3 regions of the Streptomyces cynarae genome follow, and region 3 is predicted to be linked to each of the others. Evidence: riboswitches for the same ligand, from Rfam matches in the RefSeq annotation. Region 3 holds a riboswitch; each other region holds the start of a gene.
What was found. A riboswitch is a leader RNA that binds a small molecule or an ion and turns the genes downstream of it on or off. The one in region 3 is predicted to bind cobalamin.
Positions count from the first base shown of each region.

Region 1: another riboswitch for cobalamin. It lies ahead of N8I84_RS10255 (cobalamin biosynthesis protein); the one in region 3 lies ahead of N8I84_RS26400 (ribonucleoside-diphosphate reductase subunit alpha).
Region 2: another riboswitch for cobalamin. It lies ahead of N8I84_RS30045 (Nickel transporter NicT); the one in region 3 lies ahead of N8I84_RS26400 (ribonucleoside-diphosphate reductase subunit alpha).

Region 1 is NZ_CP106793.1:2,169,814-2,175,152, forward strand. It holds gene N8I84_RS10235 (inorganic phosphate transporter) at 1-318, shown strand, start outside; gene N8I84_RS10240 (hypothetical protein) at 332-547, shown strand; gene N8I84_RS10245 (hypothetical protein) at 641-949, opposite strand; gene N8I84_RS10250 (DUF397 domain-containing protein) at 850-1,125, opposite strand; cobalamin riboswitch at 1,220-1,360, shown strand; gene N8I84_RS10255 (cobalamin biosynthesis protein) at 1,461-2,417, shown strand; gene N8I84_RS10260 (cobyric acid synthase) at 2,414-3,922, shown strand; gene cobN (cobaltochelatase subunit CobN) at 3,919-5,339, shown strand, end outside.
Region 2 is NZ_CP106793.1:6,604,555-6,609,893, reverse strand. It holds gene N8I84_RS30055 (hypothetical protein) at 1-1,444, shown strand, start outside; gene N8I84_RS30050 (ArsR/SmtB family transcription factor) at 1,469-1,816, opposite strand; cobalamin riboswitch at 1,908-2,117, shown strand; gene N8I84_RS30045 (Nickel transporter NicT) at 2,146-3,249, shown strand; gene N8I84_RS30040 (YcnI family protein) at 3,271-4,026, opposite strand; gene N8I84_RS30035 (hypothetical protein) at 4,067-4,654, opposite strand; gene N8I84_RS30030 (TOBE domain-containing protein) at 4,774-5,172, shown strand; gene N8I84_RS30025 (molybdopterin-dependent oxidoreductase) at 5,203-5,339, opposite strand, start outside.
Region 3 is NZ_CP106793.1:5,760,359-5,765,697, reverse strand. It holds gene mctP (monocarboxylate uptake permease MctP) at 1-662, shown strand, start outside; gene N8I84_RS26405 (GNAT family N-acetyltransferase) at 744-1,250, shown strand; cobalamin riboswitch at 1,302-1,438, shown strand; gene N8I84_RS26400 (ribonucleoside-diphosphate reductase subunit alpha) at 1,562-3,955, shown strand; gene N8I84_RS26395 (ribonucleotide-diphosphate reductase subunit beta) at 3,955-4,986, shown strand; gene N8I84_RS26390 (bifunctional albaflavenone monooxygenase/terpene synthase) at 5,050-5,339, opposite strand, start outside.

The sequences.
Region 1 (5,339 bases), 3.6 Mb from region 3:
CTCCTCACCAAGCAGGGCACCTGGGGCACGGTCGCCACCGGCGTGCTGCTGGTCGCCGGCGCCGGGGTCATCTGGACCCTGTCGCGCCGCAAGCCGGTCACGGTGGACAACGTCAACGACATCGAGACGGAGCCCGCGGGCGTCGTCACCGCGGCGATCGCGGCGGTCATCCCGCCCCCGGCGGGCCCCGTCGCCGCGGCCGACAGCGCGGCGCCCGGCACCGCCCCGGCGGACACGGACGCCACCACCGACCTGCAGGCCACGATCCCGGCCCCTGACGGCCCCTCCGCGGAGCCGGCCCCCGCCGCCACGGTTTAAGGAATCACCACTCATGAAGATCGACTGGGCAGCCCTCGGCTCCGTCTTCGGCGTCAGCCTCGGGGTCACCGTGGCCCTGGTGGCCCTGTTCACCCTGGGCGTCGTGGGCCTCACCAAGAAGGACTCGGCCCGGGGCGGCGCGGCCGCCCTGGCGGCGACCGGCGCCTACGCCTGCTTCGCGGCCTGCGCGGCTGCGGTCGCGTACGGTATCCATCTGATCGTCGCCTGACGGCCGGAGCACTTCGGAATCGCACACGCAGCGCTGTCGCTGCGCGTCACCCCCGCAGCGGTGTCGCTGCGGGGGTTTCTCGCGTTACCGAGGTCAAGGGGTCCGCGAGTCGCGTTGCCGGACGGCCGCCGTCGCCCGGCCCAGGACACGGAGACGCTCCGCGACCGGGGTGAGGCCCCACCACAGGCCCGCGCAGGCGGCGGCCGCGATGGTGACCACCAGCCACACGAGGGCCCGCGCCGGGGTCCCGGGCACCAGCAGCGCCGCCAGCGCACCGATGCCGACTGCGAACATCCCCGTCGTCAGGGAGAAGAGTGCCAGCGGAGCCGCTGCCGCCAGCGAGGGGTGCGGCGCGTGGGGACCTCCCGCGCCTGCCGAGAATTCCTTGGCCCTGTCCCCCATGTGGGTCCCTCCCGTCCTCTGGACGGTTCGCTCGGACGCCGTCCACTGCCGGGTTTCTCGAGTCCGGCCAGCAAAGCACACCCCGCCGTACGGCGAAAGACGAGCACCGGACCGGTGCGCCGTTTCGAGTCACGCGCCGGAACGCACGCCCCTGGACCACCTACTGGGACCGTCACTTCACAACCAAAGGCGCGATTCGGGCAACTGACGCGATTTCAGTGGTGTGGGACTCAGCACACCACAGCGTCGCAGGTCAAGAGCAAGTTGACGGCTGTTCTGGGTGCGTGGTGGACTGCCGGAGCCAGTACGGCGGCAGGAGAGGAAGCCGGTGCGAGTCCGGCGCGGTCCCGCCACTGTCACCGGGGAAGAACTCCCCGGGAGCCAGGAACTCTCGCCGCCGGTCTCGTCGAACCAGGGCGTGGACACCCTGAGTGAGGACATATCGCCATGCGCGGCTGCCGATTGAGGTTCTGTCACCGAGCACTGTCCGACCGCACGGTCGGCTGAGCCGATGGGTGCCGATCGCGTCTTCGCGTACGGCGCCGCCGCCGGCCTCCTCGGCGACCTCCTGCTGGGCGATCCACGCCGCGGGCATCCGGTCGCCGCGTTCGGGCGGGCCGCGGCGGCCGTGGAACGGGTGCTGTGGCGGGACCACCGCGGGTGGGGCGCACTGCACACCGCCGTCTGCGCCGGGGGTGCCGTGACAGCGGCGGCGCTCGCCGCATCCGCCGTACGTCCCTCCCGTACCGCCGCCACGGCCCTGACTGCTGCCGCCACCTGGGCCGTGGTCGGGGGCACGTCGCTCGCCCGGGAGGCAGGCGCCATCGGGCGCGCCCTGGAGGCGGGGGACGTCGAGGCCGCACGCGCCCGGCTGCCGCATCTGTGCGGGCGGGACCCGCAGGCGCTGGACGCGGACGGGATCGCCCGGGCGGTCGTCGAGTCCGTCGCCGAGAACACCTCCGACGCCGTGGTGGGCGCGCTCGCCTGGGGAGCCGTCGCCGGGGTGCCCGGTCTCGTGGGTTTCCGCGCCGTCAACACGCTCGACGCCATGGTCGGGCACAAGTCGCCCCGCTACCGGCGCTACGGATGGGCCTCGGCGCGCCTCGACGACGTCGCGGGATGGCCGGGAGCACGGCTCACCGCCGTTCTCGCGGCAGCGGCGGGCCCCGATCCGCGGGGCGCGGTACGCGCCTGGCGCGCCGACGCCGCGAAGCACCCGAGCCCCAACGCCGGGCCCGTGGAGGCGTCGTTCGCGGGCGCCCTGGGTGTGCGGCTGGGCGGAACGCTGTCGTACGGGGGGCGCGTGGAGCACCGGCCCGTGCTCAACGCGGCCGGGCGCGCCGTCCGTACGGACGACATCGAGCGGGCCGTACGGCTCTCCCGGCGCGTGAGCGGGCTCGCGCTCGGCATCACGGTCGCCGGGCGCCTGGCGGCCCGAAGGCTTCTCGCGAAGGGACGGACGTCATGAGCGGCGGACTCCTCGTCGCCGGTACCACCTCCGACGCCGGCAAGAGCGTCGTCACCGCCGGTATCTGCCGCTGGCTCGTACGGCAGGGGGTCGAGGTCGCGCCGTTCAAGGCGCAGAACATGTCCCTGAACTCCTTCGTCACCCGCGAGGGCGCCGAGATCGGGCGGGCGCAGGCCATGCAGGCCCAGGCGTGCCGTATCGAGCCGACCGCGCTGATGAACCCCGTGCTGCTCAAGCCGGGCGGCGAGCAGAGCAGCCAGGTCGTGCTGCTGGGCAAGCCGGTCGGTGAACTGAGCGCGCGCGGGTACCACGGGGGTCGGCAGCAGCGGCTCCTCGGCACCGTGCTGGACTGCCTCGCCGAGTTGCGGGGCACGTATGACGCGGTGATCTGTGAGGGGGCCGGCAGCCCGGCGGAGATCAACCTGCGGCGCACCGACATCGTGAACATGGGGATCGCCCGCAACGCCCGGCTACCCGTGCTCGTCGTCGGCGACATCGACCGCGGCGGTGTCTTCGCGTCCTTCTTCGGGACGGTGGCGCTGCTCTCGCCCCAGGACCAGGAGCTCGTCGCCGGATTCCTGGTCAACAAGTTCCGCGGGGACGTCAGCCTGCTGGAACCGGGCCTCGACATGCTGCGGGACCTCACCGGGCGGCGCACCTACGGAGTCCTGCCGTTCCGGCACGGGCTCGGGATCGACGAGGAGGACGGGCTCAGGGTGTCCCTGCGGGGCGCGGTCCGCGAGTCCGAGGTGACCGCCCCCGTCGGTGAGGACGTGCTGCGCGTCGCCGTCTGCGCGATCCCCCTCATGTCCAACTTCACGGACGTGGACGCGCTGGCCGCCGAGCCGGGTGTGGTCGTCCGGTTCGTGGACCGGCCGGAGGAGCTGGCGGACGCCGACCTCGTCGTGATCCCGGGAACCCGGGGAACCGTCCGCGCCCTGGAGTGGCTGCGCGAGCGCGGCCTCGCGGACGCCCTCGTCCGAAGGGCCGCGGAAGGGCGGCCGATCCTCGGCGTCTGCGGCGGCTTCCAGATCCTCGGCGAGCACATCGAGGACGAGGTCGAGTCGCGCGTCGGCAGTGTCCAAGGGCTCGGAGTGCTGCCCGTGCGGGTGCGGTTCGCCCGCGAGAAGACCCTCACCCGGCCGGCGGGGGAAGCCCTCGGCGAGCCCGTCGAAGGGTACGAGATCCACCACGGGGTCGCCGAAGTCACCGGCGGCACACCCTTCCTGGACGGCTGCCGGGTCGGGCAGACCTGGGGCACCCACTGGCACGGGTCCCTGGAGTCGGACGGCTTCCGGCGGGCCTTCCTGCGCGAGGTGGCCGCCGCCGCGGGCCGCCGCTTCGTGCCGTCCCCCGACACCTCGTTCGCCGCGCTGCGCGAGGAGCAGCTCGACCGGCTCGGCGACCTGATCGAACAGCACGCGGACACGGACGCGCTGTGGCGGCTCATCGAGTCCGGCGCGCCGCAAGGACTGCCTTTCATCCCCCCGGGAGCGCCCGCATGAGCACAGTGTTGTTGTTGTCGACCGCCGACACCGATCTGCTGGCGGCCCGTGCCTCCGGCGCGCCCTACCGGATCGGCAACCCGACCCGGGTGGACGTCGCCGATGAGCTTCCGGGGCTGATCGAGGGCGCGGACATCGCCGTCGTACGCCTGCTGGGCGGCAAGCGCGCCTGGGAGGACGGACTGGCCCGGCTGAAGGCGGCCGGCATCCCGACCGTGCTGCTCGGCGGGGAGACCGTCCCCGACGCCGAGCTGATGGCCGAGTCGTCCGTACCGGCCGGTGTCGTGGCGGAGGCGCTGAAGTACCTGGTCGAGGGCGGCCCCGCCAACCTCACCGAACTCGCCCGGTTCCTGTCCGACACGGTGCTGCTGACCGGCGAGGGCTTCGACGAGCCGCGGAAGATGCCGGAGTACGGCGTCCACGGCGCGCGCCCGTTCAGCGAGGACCGTCCGACCGTCGGCGTGCTCTTCTACCGGGCCCACGAACTCAGCGGCAACACCGCCTTCGTGGACACCCTGTGCGACGCGATCGAGGCGCACGGCGCCAACGCCCTTCCCGTTTACTGCGGTTCGCTGCGCGGCGCCGACGCCGGGCTGTACGAGGTCCTCTCCAAGGCCGATTCCCTGGTGGCCACGGTCCTCGCAGCAGGCGGCACGCACGCCTCGCAGGCCTCGGCCGGCGGTGACGAGGAGTCCTGGGACATCGGCGCGCTGGCCGAGATGAACGTCCCGGTGCTGCAAGGGCTGTGCCTGACCTCCTCGCGCGCCGCGTGGGAGGCGTCGGACGCCGCCCTGTCCCCCATGGACGCGGCGATGCAGGTCGCCATCCCGGAGTTCGACGGCCGGCTGATCACGGTCCCGTTCTCCTTCAAGGAGCAGGGCCCGGACGACGTCCCGGTGTACGTCGCCGACCCGGAGCGGGCCGCGCGGGTCGCCGGGATCGCCGTACGGCACGCGCGGCTCAAGCACAAGCCGAACGCGGAGAAGAGGATCGCGCTCGTCTTCACCGCGTACCCGACCAAGCACTCACGGGTCGGCAACGCGGTCGGCCTGGACACGCCCGCTTCGGCGGTACGGGTGCTGGACGCGCTGCGGGAGGCGGGGTACGGCCTCACCGAGTACCCGGCGGGCGGTGACGAGCTGATCCACCGCCTCATCGAGGCCGGCGGTCACGACGTGGAGTGGCTGACCGAGGAGCAGCTGGCCGCCGCCCCCGCGCGCGTGCCGCTGGCCGACTACCGGGCGTGGTTCGAGAAGCTCGACCCGGAGCTGAGGGACGCGATGACCGAGGCGTGGGGTGAGCCGCCGGGCTCGTTGTACGTCGACGGCGACGACATCGTGCTCGCCTCGCTCCAGTTCGGGAACGTCGTGGTCATGATCCAGCCGCCGCGCGGCTTCGGCGAGAACCCGATCGCGAT
Region 2 (5,339 bases), 840 kb from region 3:
GGGGATCACGCTGGTCTACTGCGCGACCGGCATGCGGCACGGCTACAGCGACGAGTCGATCCTCACGATCCAGGCCGCCCGCGAGCTGCTGCACGGAAACCCGGTGTACGGGCAGGCCTGGCCCTGGCTGTTCGGGCACCACAGCTCCGTCGCCTACACCACCACCGTGGACGGCGGTTACGACTACACCTACGCCTATCCGCCTCTGACCGCGATGCTCACCGCGCCGCTGCTGTCGATCGGCCACGACGCGCTGCCCGAGGTCCTGGTGCCCACCACCGCGATCGTCCTCGGCGCGATCGTCATGTGGAAGATGCTGCCGACGCCGTGGCGCTCGGCGGCCACCATGGTCTGCCTGGGCTTCGGCCTGATCCCGATGTACGCCCGGCTCGGCTACCCGGCGGTCCTCGCGCTGGCGTTCCTGATCCCGGTGGTGGTGCGCTGGACGCGGATGGGCACGGGCGGCCCGGCCGACTGGCTGCGGGCGGCATGCCTGGGCGCGGCCTGCGCCAGCCAGCAGTTGCCGTGGTTCCTGACCCCGTTCCTGCTCGCCGGCGTCTACGCACTGCGGCGCGGCGAGCTGGGGGCACGCGAGGCGGCCCTCGCCGTGGGGCGGATCGTGGGTATCGCCTCCGGAACGTGGCTGCTGATCAACGGGTACTTCATCGTGACCGAGCCGCGCACCTGGATCGAGGGCATCGTGCTGCCGTTCACCCAGGGTGCGACCATCCACGGCCAGGGCCTGGTCGGCATCTCCCTCTACTACACCGACGGCAGCGACCGCCTGTCCTGGTACTCGCACGCGAGCATGCTGCTGGCGGCGGGTCTGCTGGCCCTGTTCGTGCTGTTCGTGCGCCGGCTGGGTCCGGCAGCGACCGTGCTGCCCTGGTGCGCGTTCTTCCTGGCGACCCGTTCGCAGGACGGCTACTACCTGATGATGACGCCGCTGTGGCTGGCTGCGGCGGTCACCGCGCCGCCCTCCGCGTTCGCCACCGCGTGGCAGCCCCGGCTGCTGCACGGCCGGCGGACGGCCCGCACGGTGCTGGCCGGGGCCCTGGTGGCACCGGCCCTGGTGGCCGCGACGCTTGCGGCGACCGGACAACCGCCGTTGCGCATGCAGACCGTCGGCTCCACCCGGAAGGCCGCGACCGTCAAGACGCTCACCGTCCGTGTGAACAACACCGGCGACTCCGCCGTCCAGCCCCACTTCATGATGACGACCGGCCACGGCGAGAGCCTCTGGTGGAAGGTGCTCCAGGGTCCGTCGTCCGTCGGCGCCCACGCCACCGCCACTTACCGGATCCAGGCGCCGGGCAAGGGCTTCACCGTCCCCGGGAAGGGCGTCCGTGTCCGGCTGCGCGCCTTCACCGAGTCGCCGCTGACGCTGTCGAGCCAGGACATCCACCTGGCACCGCAGAAGGACCCGGCCTCGCACGGGAAGTGAGCCGTCCGAGGAACCGATCCGTCCTCAGGTCACCTGCTTGAGCAGCTCGTTCACCACGGGGTCGATCACCCGGTAGCGGACGATCCGCCCCTCCTTCTCACCCGCCACCACCTCGGCCGTCCGCAGCAGCCGCAGCGCCTGCGAGACGGCCGGGTCGTTCATACCCGTCGCCACCGCCAGGTCGGAGACGGCGAGCGGCCCGGCCCGGTGCAGGGCCAGCAGCAGGGCGAGCCGGCCGGGGTCGGCCAGCAGCGAGAAGCGGTCGGCCCAGGTGCGTACGGCCTCGGGGGCACCGATGGCCTCGATGGCCTCGCAGACCCGGTGGCCGTCGATGGTGCGCCTGCCGGCGCGGTCGGCGGGGACGAGATGCATGCGCACATTCTCCCAGGCGCCCCCGTGTGATCTTGGATACCTACGGATACCTGCGCAACTGTGCAGCCTTGCAGGCGTCGCCGCCCCGGCCCTAAGGTGGCCGGGCCGTGGTGTTCGGGAAGACCGGTGAAAGTCCCCAGGGACTCAGGCCGGAGCGGCCCTCGCCACTGTGATCGGGGAGTTCCCGTCCCGTGCCGCCCGCCTCCAGCGGGTGGCGCCACTGGCTGCACGTCGGCCGGGAAGGTAGGGGCGGGCGCGGTGATCCGTCAGCCAGGAGACCGGCCACGGCATCTCACGAAGTGATCCACGAGGTGCTGGAGCCTGACCGTATGACCCTGACCGACCCTGCCCTGCCCGAGGCCGCCTCCTTCCGTTGGCGACGCGAGGACACCCTGCGGACCGCCGGGCTGCTGGCGGTGATCGCCGCCCTGCACGTGGCCGCGTTCGGCGTGCTGTTCCTGCTGGTGGTGCCCGAGCACTACCAGATGGGCTCCAAGGCGTTCGGCATCGGGCTCGGTGTCACCGCGTACACGCTGGGCATGCGGCACGCCTTCGACGCCGACCACATCGCGGCCATCGACAACACCACCCGCAAGCTGATGGCGGACGGCAAGCGTCCGGTGTCGGTCGGGTTCTGGTTCGCGCTCGGGCACTCCAGCGTGGTGGTGGTGCTCGCCGCGCTGATCGCCGGAGGCACCCAGCTGGCCGGGCGCCTGATGAACGAGAACTCCCGTACGCACCAGGTGCTCGGCGTGCTGGGCACGACGATCTCCGGCTCGTTCCTCTATCTCATCGCGGCCCTCAACCTGGTGGCGCTGATGGGCATCCTGCGGGTGTTCCGGGCGATGCGGGCGGGGACGTACGACGAGAAGGAGCTGGAAACCCACCTGGACTCCCGGGGTTTCATGAACCGGATCCTCGGCCGCTTCACCCGGTCCATCAGCCGCCCCGGGCAGATGTTCCCGCTCGGCTTCCTGTTCGGCCTGGGCTTCGACACCGCTACCGAGGTCACTCTGATGGTGATGGCGGGCAGCGGGGCGGCGGCCGGGCTGCCCTGGTACGCGATCCTGTGCCTGCCGCTGCTGTTCGCGGCCGGGATGAGCCTGTTCGACACCCTCGACGGCACGTTCATGAACTTCGCGTATCAGTGGGCCTTTTCGAATCCGGTGCGCAAGGTGTTCTACAACCTCACCATCACCGGGCTGTCGATCGCGGTGGCCTTCCTGATCGGCACGATCGAGCTGGTCGGAGTGCTCCACGACAAGCTGGACCTGCGGGACGCGGTGACGGGCTGGATCGCCGGGCTCGACCTCGACAACGTGGGCTTCGTCATCGTGGGGCTGTTCCTGGTGGTGTGGGCGGCGGCCCTCACGTACTGGCGGCTGGCCAAGGTGGAGGAGCGCTGGGCTCCCCGCCCCGCCGACGGCAACTGACGCCGGCGGGGCGGTGGCCGGTCACTCGCCGCTGGAGGAAGCGGAGGCGCCGCTGCGGCCGCGGGCGATCGCGAAGACCGCGGCGGCAAGGCCCAGGACACCGACGACCAGACCGGCGATGCCGAGCCCGCGGGCGGTGGAGTCACTGGTGGCCGCGACCTTCGTCGTGGTGGCACTCGGCTTCTCCTCGGTGCCTGCGGGAGCCGCGGTGGAACCGGCGCCCTCCGCCGTGCCCTTGGCGGTCAGCTGGAGCACCGGCGCCGGGTTCTCCGGCTCGTCCTGCCCCTTCTGGGCCTCCTCGATCCAGCGGACGACATTTCCGTCGGAGTAGGTCTGCAGCGTCTTGAACGTCAACTGGTCGGCGTTCTCCGGAAGTTGACCGAAGGCGACGTTGAAGTCCTGGTACTGGCCGTGCCGGATGCGGCCGCCGGTCCAGGTGATCTGGGAGACCGCGTCGGTGATGGTGCCGTCGTCCGTCTTGACCGGGGTCTTGAGCTTGGTGGTGGTCACCTGCGCCGTCCAGCCGTCCTGCGGACTGACCAGCACGCCCAGGATCGGGTGGTCGGTGGGCAGGAAGACCTGCACCTTGGTGGTCGCGGCGGTGTCCTCCTCGTTGGGCACCCGGAAGGTCAGCACACCGTCGGTGGCGCCCTTCGCGTAGCTCTCGGGGTGGACGGTGACATGGGCGAAGGCCGCGCCGGCCGCGGTGAGGACACCGGCGGCGGCGAGTGCGGCGACGGTGGTGGCGCGGCGCAGGGTGGTACGCATCGGGGACATGGGTGGGCAAGCTCCGTACTAGTGCTGGGTCTTGGGGGGTTCAGACGGTGTACGGGACCGCCGGGGGCGGGCCGCGCCGGTGGAGGGCGTGGCGGAGCAGCGCCTGTCCGGGGAGCCGGCGTCGGCGGGCGTACGGGCGCGGCGGCCTGACGTACGCGGGCAGCGGTGCCGTACGCCATCGGACGGCGAGACGCGGGACGAAGGCGGCGGCCTTGCGCAGCAGCGACCACAGGGCGGCCTCGCCGCGCCGCAGGCACCAGGAGGCCAGCAGGGCGGCGGCCAGGTGCGCGACGACGGCGTGCGAGGTCATGGCGTGCGGCGGGGCGGCCATGGGCATGCCGTGCGCCATGCCCGGCATGCCCATCGGCATCTGTGCCGGCTCGGCCGCGTCGAAGGCCAGATGGAGCCCGCCCTGGACGAGGAGCATCGCGAGGGCGATACCGGGCAGCGAGCGCTCACGCCCGGCGAGCGCCGCACCGGCGGCGAACACGGGCAGGAACCCCGCCGCGTCCGCCCACACCGGCGGCACCGCGCCGGTGGCCAGCGTGTGTCCGCCGACGGCGAGCAGCACGCACAGGACGGCGAACACCGCCGCGCGCAGGCTCCGCACCGTCCAGGACACGTCCATGGGGTGGGATCCTCCCATGCGGACACCCGCGATCATGTCCGTTTCCGCAGATCCGGCGTGCCGGGGGCGGCGTGGGGCGCGTTGTGGAGGGGGTGGCGAGGGCGCCTATCGTGGCGCGCATGCAGTCCTACACAATCGGCCAGGCCGCCCGGTTGCTCGGGGTGAGCCCGGACACCGCGCGGCGGTGGGCGGACGCGGGGCGGGTGGCGACGCGGCGCGACGAGAGCGGGCGGCGGGTCATCGACGGCAGGGACCTTGCCGCGTTCTCGGTGGAGTTGGCGCGCGGCGGCACCGGCGAGGAGGACGCCCCCTCGTACACCTCTGTCCGCAACGCCTTCCCGGGGATCGTCACCGCCGTGAAGCTCGGTGACGTGGCCGCCCAGGTGGAGATCCAGGCGGGGCCGCACCGTCTGGTCTCCCTGCTGACCAGGGAGGCTGTGGAGGAACTGGGTCTTGAGGTCGGCATGGAGGCCACCGCCCGGGTGAAGTCGACGAACGTCCATATCGACCGGGCCTGAGGGGGACGGCGATCCGGTGTTCCGCGGGGCTCATGTCCACGGGCCGTAACGGCCGTCCACGCGGATCGCGGTGACGCCGCTGACGTAGCGCGCCCCGCAGCGGTCCTGCGGCAGCACGGGCTGCGGCCCGGACCGGTCGAGCGGGGTGTCGTCGACACGGGCCGCGA
Region 3 (5,339 bases):
AGCTGGCGATTCCGCAGCTGTTCGAGAACATGTTCCCGGACTGGTTCGCCGGAGTGGCCTTCGCGGCGATCGGCATCGGCGCACTGGTGCCCGCGGCGATCATGTCGATCGCGGCCGCGAACCTCTTCACCCGCAACATCTACAAGGACTTCATCAAGCCGAACGCGACGGCAGCGGAGGAGACCAGGGTCTCCAAGATCGTGTCGCTGCTGGTGAAGGTGGGCGCCCTGGTCTTCGTCCTGACCATGGACAAGACGGTCGCCATCAACTTCCAGCTGCTGGGCGGTATTTGGATCCTGCAGACCTTCCCGGCCCTGGTCGGCGGTCTGTTCACCCGCTGGTTCCACCGCTGGGCGCTGCTGGCCGGCTGGGCGGTCGGCATGGTCTACGGCACGCTGGCGGCGTACGGTGTCGCGTCCCCGACCCAGCCGCACTTCGGCGGCTCCGCCAAGGAGATCCCCGGCATCGGCGAGATCGGCTACATCGGCCTGACGGCGTTCGTGATGAACGTGGTGGTGACGGTGGTGCTGACGTTCGTCCTGAAGGCTCTGAAGGCTCCGGAGGGCATCGACGAGACGAAGCCGGAGGACTACACGGCGGACGCGGGCGACCCCGGGGTGCAGGTGGAGCTGCCGCCGGCCACGGCGGGCACCTCGCACTGAGTCCACGTCGTACGCGGGTCAGCGGGCCGTCGGAGAAAATCCGGCGGCCCGTTGTCGTACCCGTCCGGCACACTCGGCCCCATGGACCTCACCATCCGGCAGGCGACCCCCGACGAATACGACACGCTCGGCGAGATCACCGCGCAGGCCTACCTCCGGGACGGCCTCCTCGACTTCGGCGAGAGCGACGCCTACCTCGACGAACTGAAGGACGTGGCAGGGCGGGCGGCCGCAGCAGAGGTGCTGGCGGCCGTGGCGGACGGGCACGTTCTCGGCGGCGTCACCTTCGTACCGACCGGCGGCCCCATGGCCGACATCGCGGGACCGGGGGAGGCCGAGATACGGATGCTCGCGGTCGCGCACGCCGCCCGCGGCCGGGGCGCGGGAGAGGCTCTCGTCCGGGCCTGTGTCGACCGCGCACGGGCCACGGACGGCTGCGTACGGGTCGTCCTGTCGACCCAGCGCACGATGCGCACCGCCCATCGCATCTATGAACGCCTGGGCTTCGTTCGCACACCCGAGCGGGACTGGAACCCCCTCCCCCAGCTCGACGACATCACTCTCCTCACCTACGAGTTGACGCTCTGAGGCGGTGCGACACAACATCTGGGGGTGGCGCCGCAGCCCGGCACAAGATGTATGCTCATGCTCGCTGTCGCCGCAGGGGAATCCGGTGCGAATCCGGAACTGTCCCGCAACGGTGTACTCGTACACGTATGCCCGCATGCCGTCGTACGAGCGTCAGTCCGAGGACCTGCCGACAGTGCGCCCGGCCGTCCGGTCCGGGTGCCCTGACGTCCGGGCCTCGCGGAATGGGCCGGTGGACGCGACGCCGCGTGCGCTCGTGAGCTGCCCCCTGCCCTCCGCCAGGCCCCGTGCCGAGCGAGGGAGAGCCCCACGTGACCATCGCGCCAGTCGATCCGGCTTCAGCCACGGGCCTGGAATCCGACGGTCCGGGTGCCGCGCTGCTGCGGACCCTGACCGAGCTGACCGCCGACCTTCCCGACGCCGACCCCGGCCGGGTCGCCGCCGCCGCGCTGCGCGGCCGGTCCGCCCGTGCCGACGAGGCCGAGCTGCGCGAACTGGCCACGGAGGCCGCCGCGGGCCTCATCTCCGAGGACCCCGCCTACTCGAAGCTGGCCGCCCGCCTGCTGACCATCGGTATCCGCGCCGAGGCCGCCTCCCAGGGCGTCACGTCGTTCACCGAGTCCATCGCCGTCGGCCACCGGGAAGGACTCATCGCGGACCGCACCGCCACGTTCGTACGCCTGCACGCCGACCGTCTCGACGCCCTGGTGGACGAGCGGGCCGACGACCGCTTCGGCTACTTCGGCCTGCGCACCCTGCACAGCCGCTACCTCCTGCGCCATCCGATCACCCGCAAGGTCGTCGAGACGCCCCAGCACTTCATGCTCCGCGTCGCCTGCGGGCTCGCCGAGGACACTGCGTTCGATCCACAGGCGGGCGGCCGGGCGGTGGACGACGTCGCCGCGCTCTACGGGCTCATGAGCCGGCTCGACTACCTCCCCTCCTCCCCCACCCTCTTCAACTCCGGCACCCGGCACCCCCAGATGTCGTCCTGCTACCTCCTCGACTCCCCGAAGGACGAGCTGGACTCCCTCTACGAGCGCTACCACCAGGTCGCCCGCCTCTCCAAGCACGCCGGCGGGATCGGCATCGCCTTCTCCCGCATCCGCTCCCGCGGCTCCCTGATCCGCGGCACCAACGGGCACTCCAACGGCATCGTCCCGTTCCTGAAGACCCTCGACGCCTCGGTCGCCGCCGTGAACCAGGGCGGCCGGCGCAAGGGTGCCGCCGCCGTCTACCTGGAGACCTGGCACTCCGACATCGAGGAGTTCCTGGAACTGCGGGACAACACCGGCGAGGACGCCCGCCGCACCCACAACCTCAACCTCGCGCACTGGATCCCGGACGAGTTCATGCGCCGGGTCGACGCAGACGAGCAGTGGTCGCTGTTCTCCCCGTCGGACGTGCCCGAGCTGGTCGACCTGTGGGGCGAGGAGTTCGACGCCGCCTACCGCAGGGCCGAGGCGGCAGGCCTCGCCAAGAAGACGATCCCCGCCCGGGACCTGTACGGCCGCATGATGCGGACCCTCGCGCAGACCGGCAACGGCTGGATGACGTTCAAGGACGCCGCCAACCGCACCGCCAACCAGACGGCCGAGCCCGGCCACGTGATCCACTCCTCCAACCTCTGCACGGAGATCCTGGAGGTCACCGACGACGGGGAGACGGCGGTCTGCAACCTCGGCTCGGTCAACCTCGGTGCCTTCGTCGACACCGCGACCGGCGACATCGACTGGGAGCGGCTGGACGAGACGGTCCGCACGGCCGTGACCTTCCTCGACCGCGTCGTGGACATCAACTTCTACCCGACCGGGCAGGCGGGCCGCTCCAACGCCAAGTGGCGCCCGGTCGGCCTCGGCGCGATGGGCCTGCAGGACGTCTTCTTCAAGCTGCGGCTGCCCTTCGACTCCCCGGAGGCGCGGCAGCTGTCCACCCGAATCGCCGAGCGCATCATGCTCGCTGCCTACGAGGCCTCCACCGACCTCGCCGAACGCAACGGCCCGCTGCCGGCCTGGGAGAAGACGCGTACGGCCCGCGGTGTGCTGCACCCGGACCACTACGGCGTCGAGTTCACGTGGCCGGAGCGCTGGGCGGCGCTGCGCGAGCGGATCGCGACGACCGGGATGCGCAACTCGCTGCTGCTGGCCATCGCCCCGACCGCCACCATCGCCTCGATCGCCGGCGTGTACGAGTGCATCGAGCCGCAGGTCTCCAACCTCTTCAAGCGCGAGACACTGTCCGGGGAGTTCCTCCAGGTCAACTCCTACCTGGTGAACGACCTGAAGGAGCTGGGCGTGTGGGACGCCCGGACCCGTGAGGCGCTGCGCGAGTCCAGCGGTTCGGTGCAGGACTTCGCCTGGATCCCGGCCGACGTACGGGCGCTGTACCGCACGGCCTGGGAGATCCCGCAGCGCGGCCTGATCGACATGGCCGCCGCGCGCACCCCGTTCCTGGACCAGGCCCAGTCACTGAACCTGTTCATGGAGACGCCGACCATCGGCAAGCTCTCCTCGATGTACGCGTACGCCTGGAAGCGGGGCCTGAAGACGACGTACTACCTGCGCTCGCGCCCGGCGACCCGTATCGCCCGCGCCGCCCAGGGCCAGGCGCAGACCCAGAAGCCCATCCCCGTCCAGCAGGTCGCCGACCCCGACGCGGTCGCCTGCTCCCTTGAGAACCCCGAGTCCTGCGAGGCCTGCCAGTAATGACCACCCGCCACCCGACCACCACTCGGAACCAGAACCTCCTCGACCCGGGCTTCGAGCTGACCCTGCGCCCCATGCGCTACCCGGACTTCTACGAGCGCTACCGGGACGCCATCAAGAACACCTGGACAGTGGAGGAGGTCGACCTCCACTCGGACGTCGCGGACCTCGCCAAGCTGACCCCGGGCGAGCAGCACCTGATCGGTCGGCTGGTCGCGTTCTTCGCGACGGGCGACTCGATCGTGGCCAACAACCTGGTGCTGACCCTCTACAAGCACATCAACTCCCCCGAGGCGCGGCTCTACCTGAGCCGCCAGCTCTTCGAGGAGGCCGTCCACGTCCAGTTCTACCTGACACTCCTGGACACCTACCTCCCCGACCCGGACGACCGGGCGGCGGCCTTCGCGGCCGTGGAGAACATCCCGTCCATCCGGGAGAAGGCCGAGTTCTGCTTCAAGTGGATGGACTCGGTCGAGAAGATCGAGCGCCTGGAGACGAAGGCGGACCGCCGTCGGTTCCTCCTCAACCTCATCTGCTTCGCCGCGTGCATCGAGGGCCTGTTCTTCTACGGCGCCTTCGCGTACGTCTACTGGTTCCGCAGCCGGGGCCTGCTGCACGGCCTGGCCACCGGCACCAACTGGGTGTTCCGCGACGAGACGATGCACATGTCGTTCGCGTTCGACGTCGTGGACACCGTCCGCAAGGAGGAGCCGGACCTCTTCGACGACGAGCTCCAGCAGCAGGTCACCGACATGCTCCGGGAGGCCGTCGAGGCCGAGCTTCAGTTCGCCCGCGACCTGTGCGGTGACGGCCTGCCGGGCATGAACACCGACTCGATGCGGCAGTACCTGGAGTGCGTCGCCGACCAGCGCCTCACACGCCTCGGGTTCGCCCCGGTGTACGGCTCGGAGAACCCCTTCTCCTTCATGGAGCTGCAGGGCGTCCAGGAGCTGACCAACTTCTTCGAGCGGCGTCCGTCCGCGTACCAGGTCGCGGTGGAGGGCACCGTCGACCTGGACGAGGACTTCTGAACGCCTGCCGACGCGGGTTCAGGCGCCCCGGGGGCCGCCTGAACCCGCGTCCGGTGCGGGTGGTCAGCGGGGCAGGGCCCGCAGCAGCAGTCGGCGCGGGCGGAGCGTGATGCCGATGCGGGGCCCGGGCTCGGACCCGGGTGCCTGTTCGAAGCGGTAGGCGGAGGCCATCGCCGCGGTGAGGAGGGTGAGTTCGGCCATCGAGAAGTGGTCGCCCGGGCACTTGCGGTTGCCGACGCCGAACGGGGTCATCGCGTGCTTGGGGACGTCCTTGGCCCGCCCCGGAAGCCACCGGTCGGGGTCGAACTCCAGATGCCGCCCGTACGAACGTGGATCACGCTGGATCGCGTACG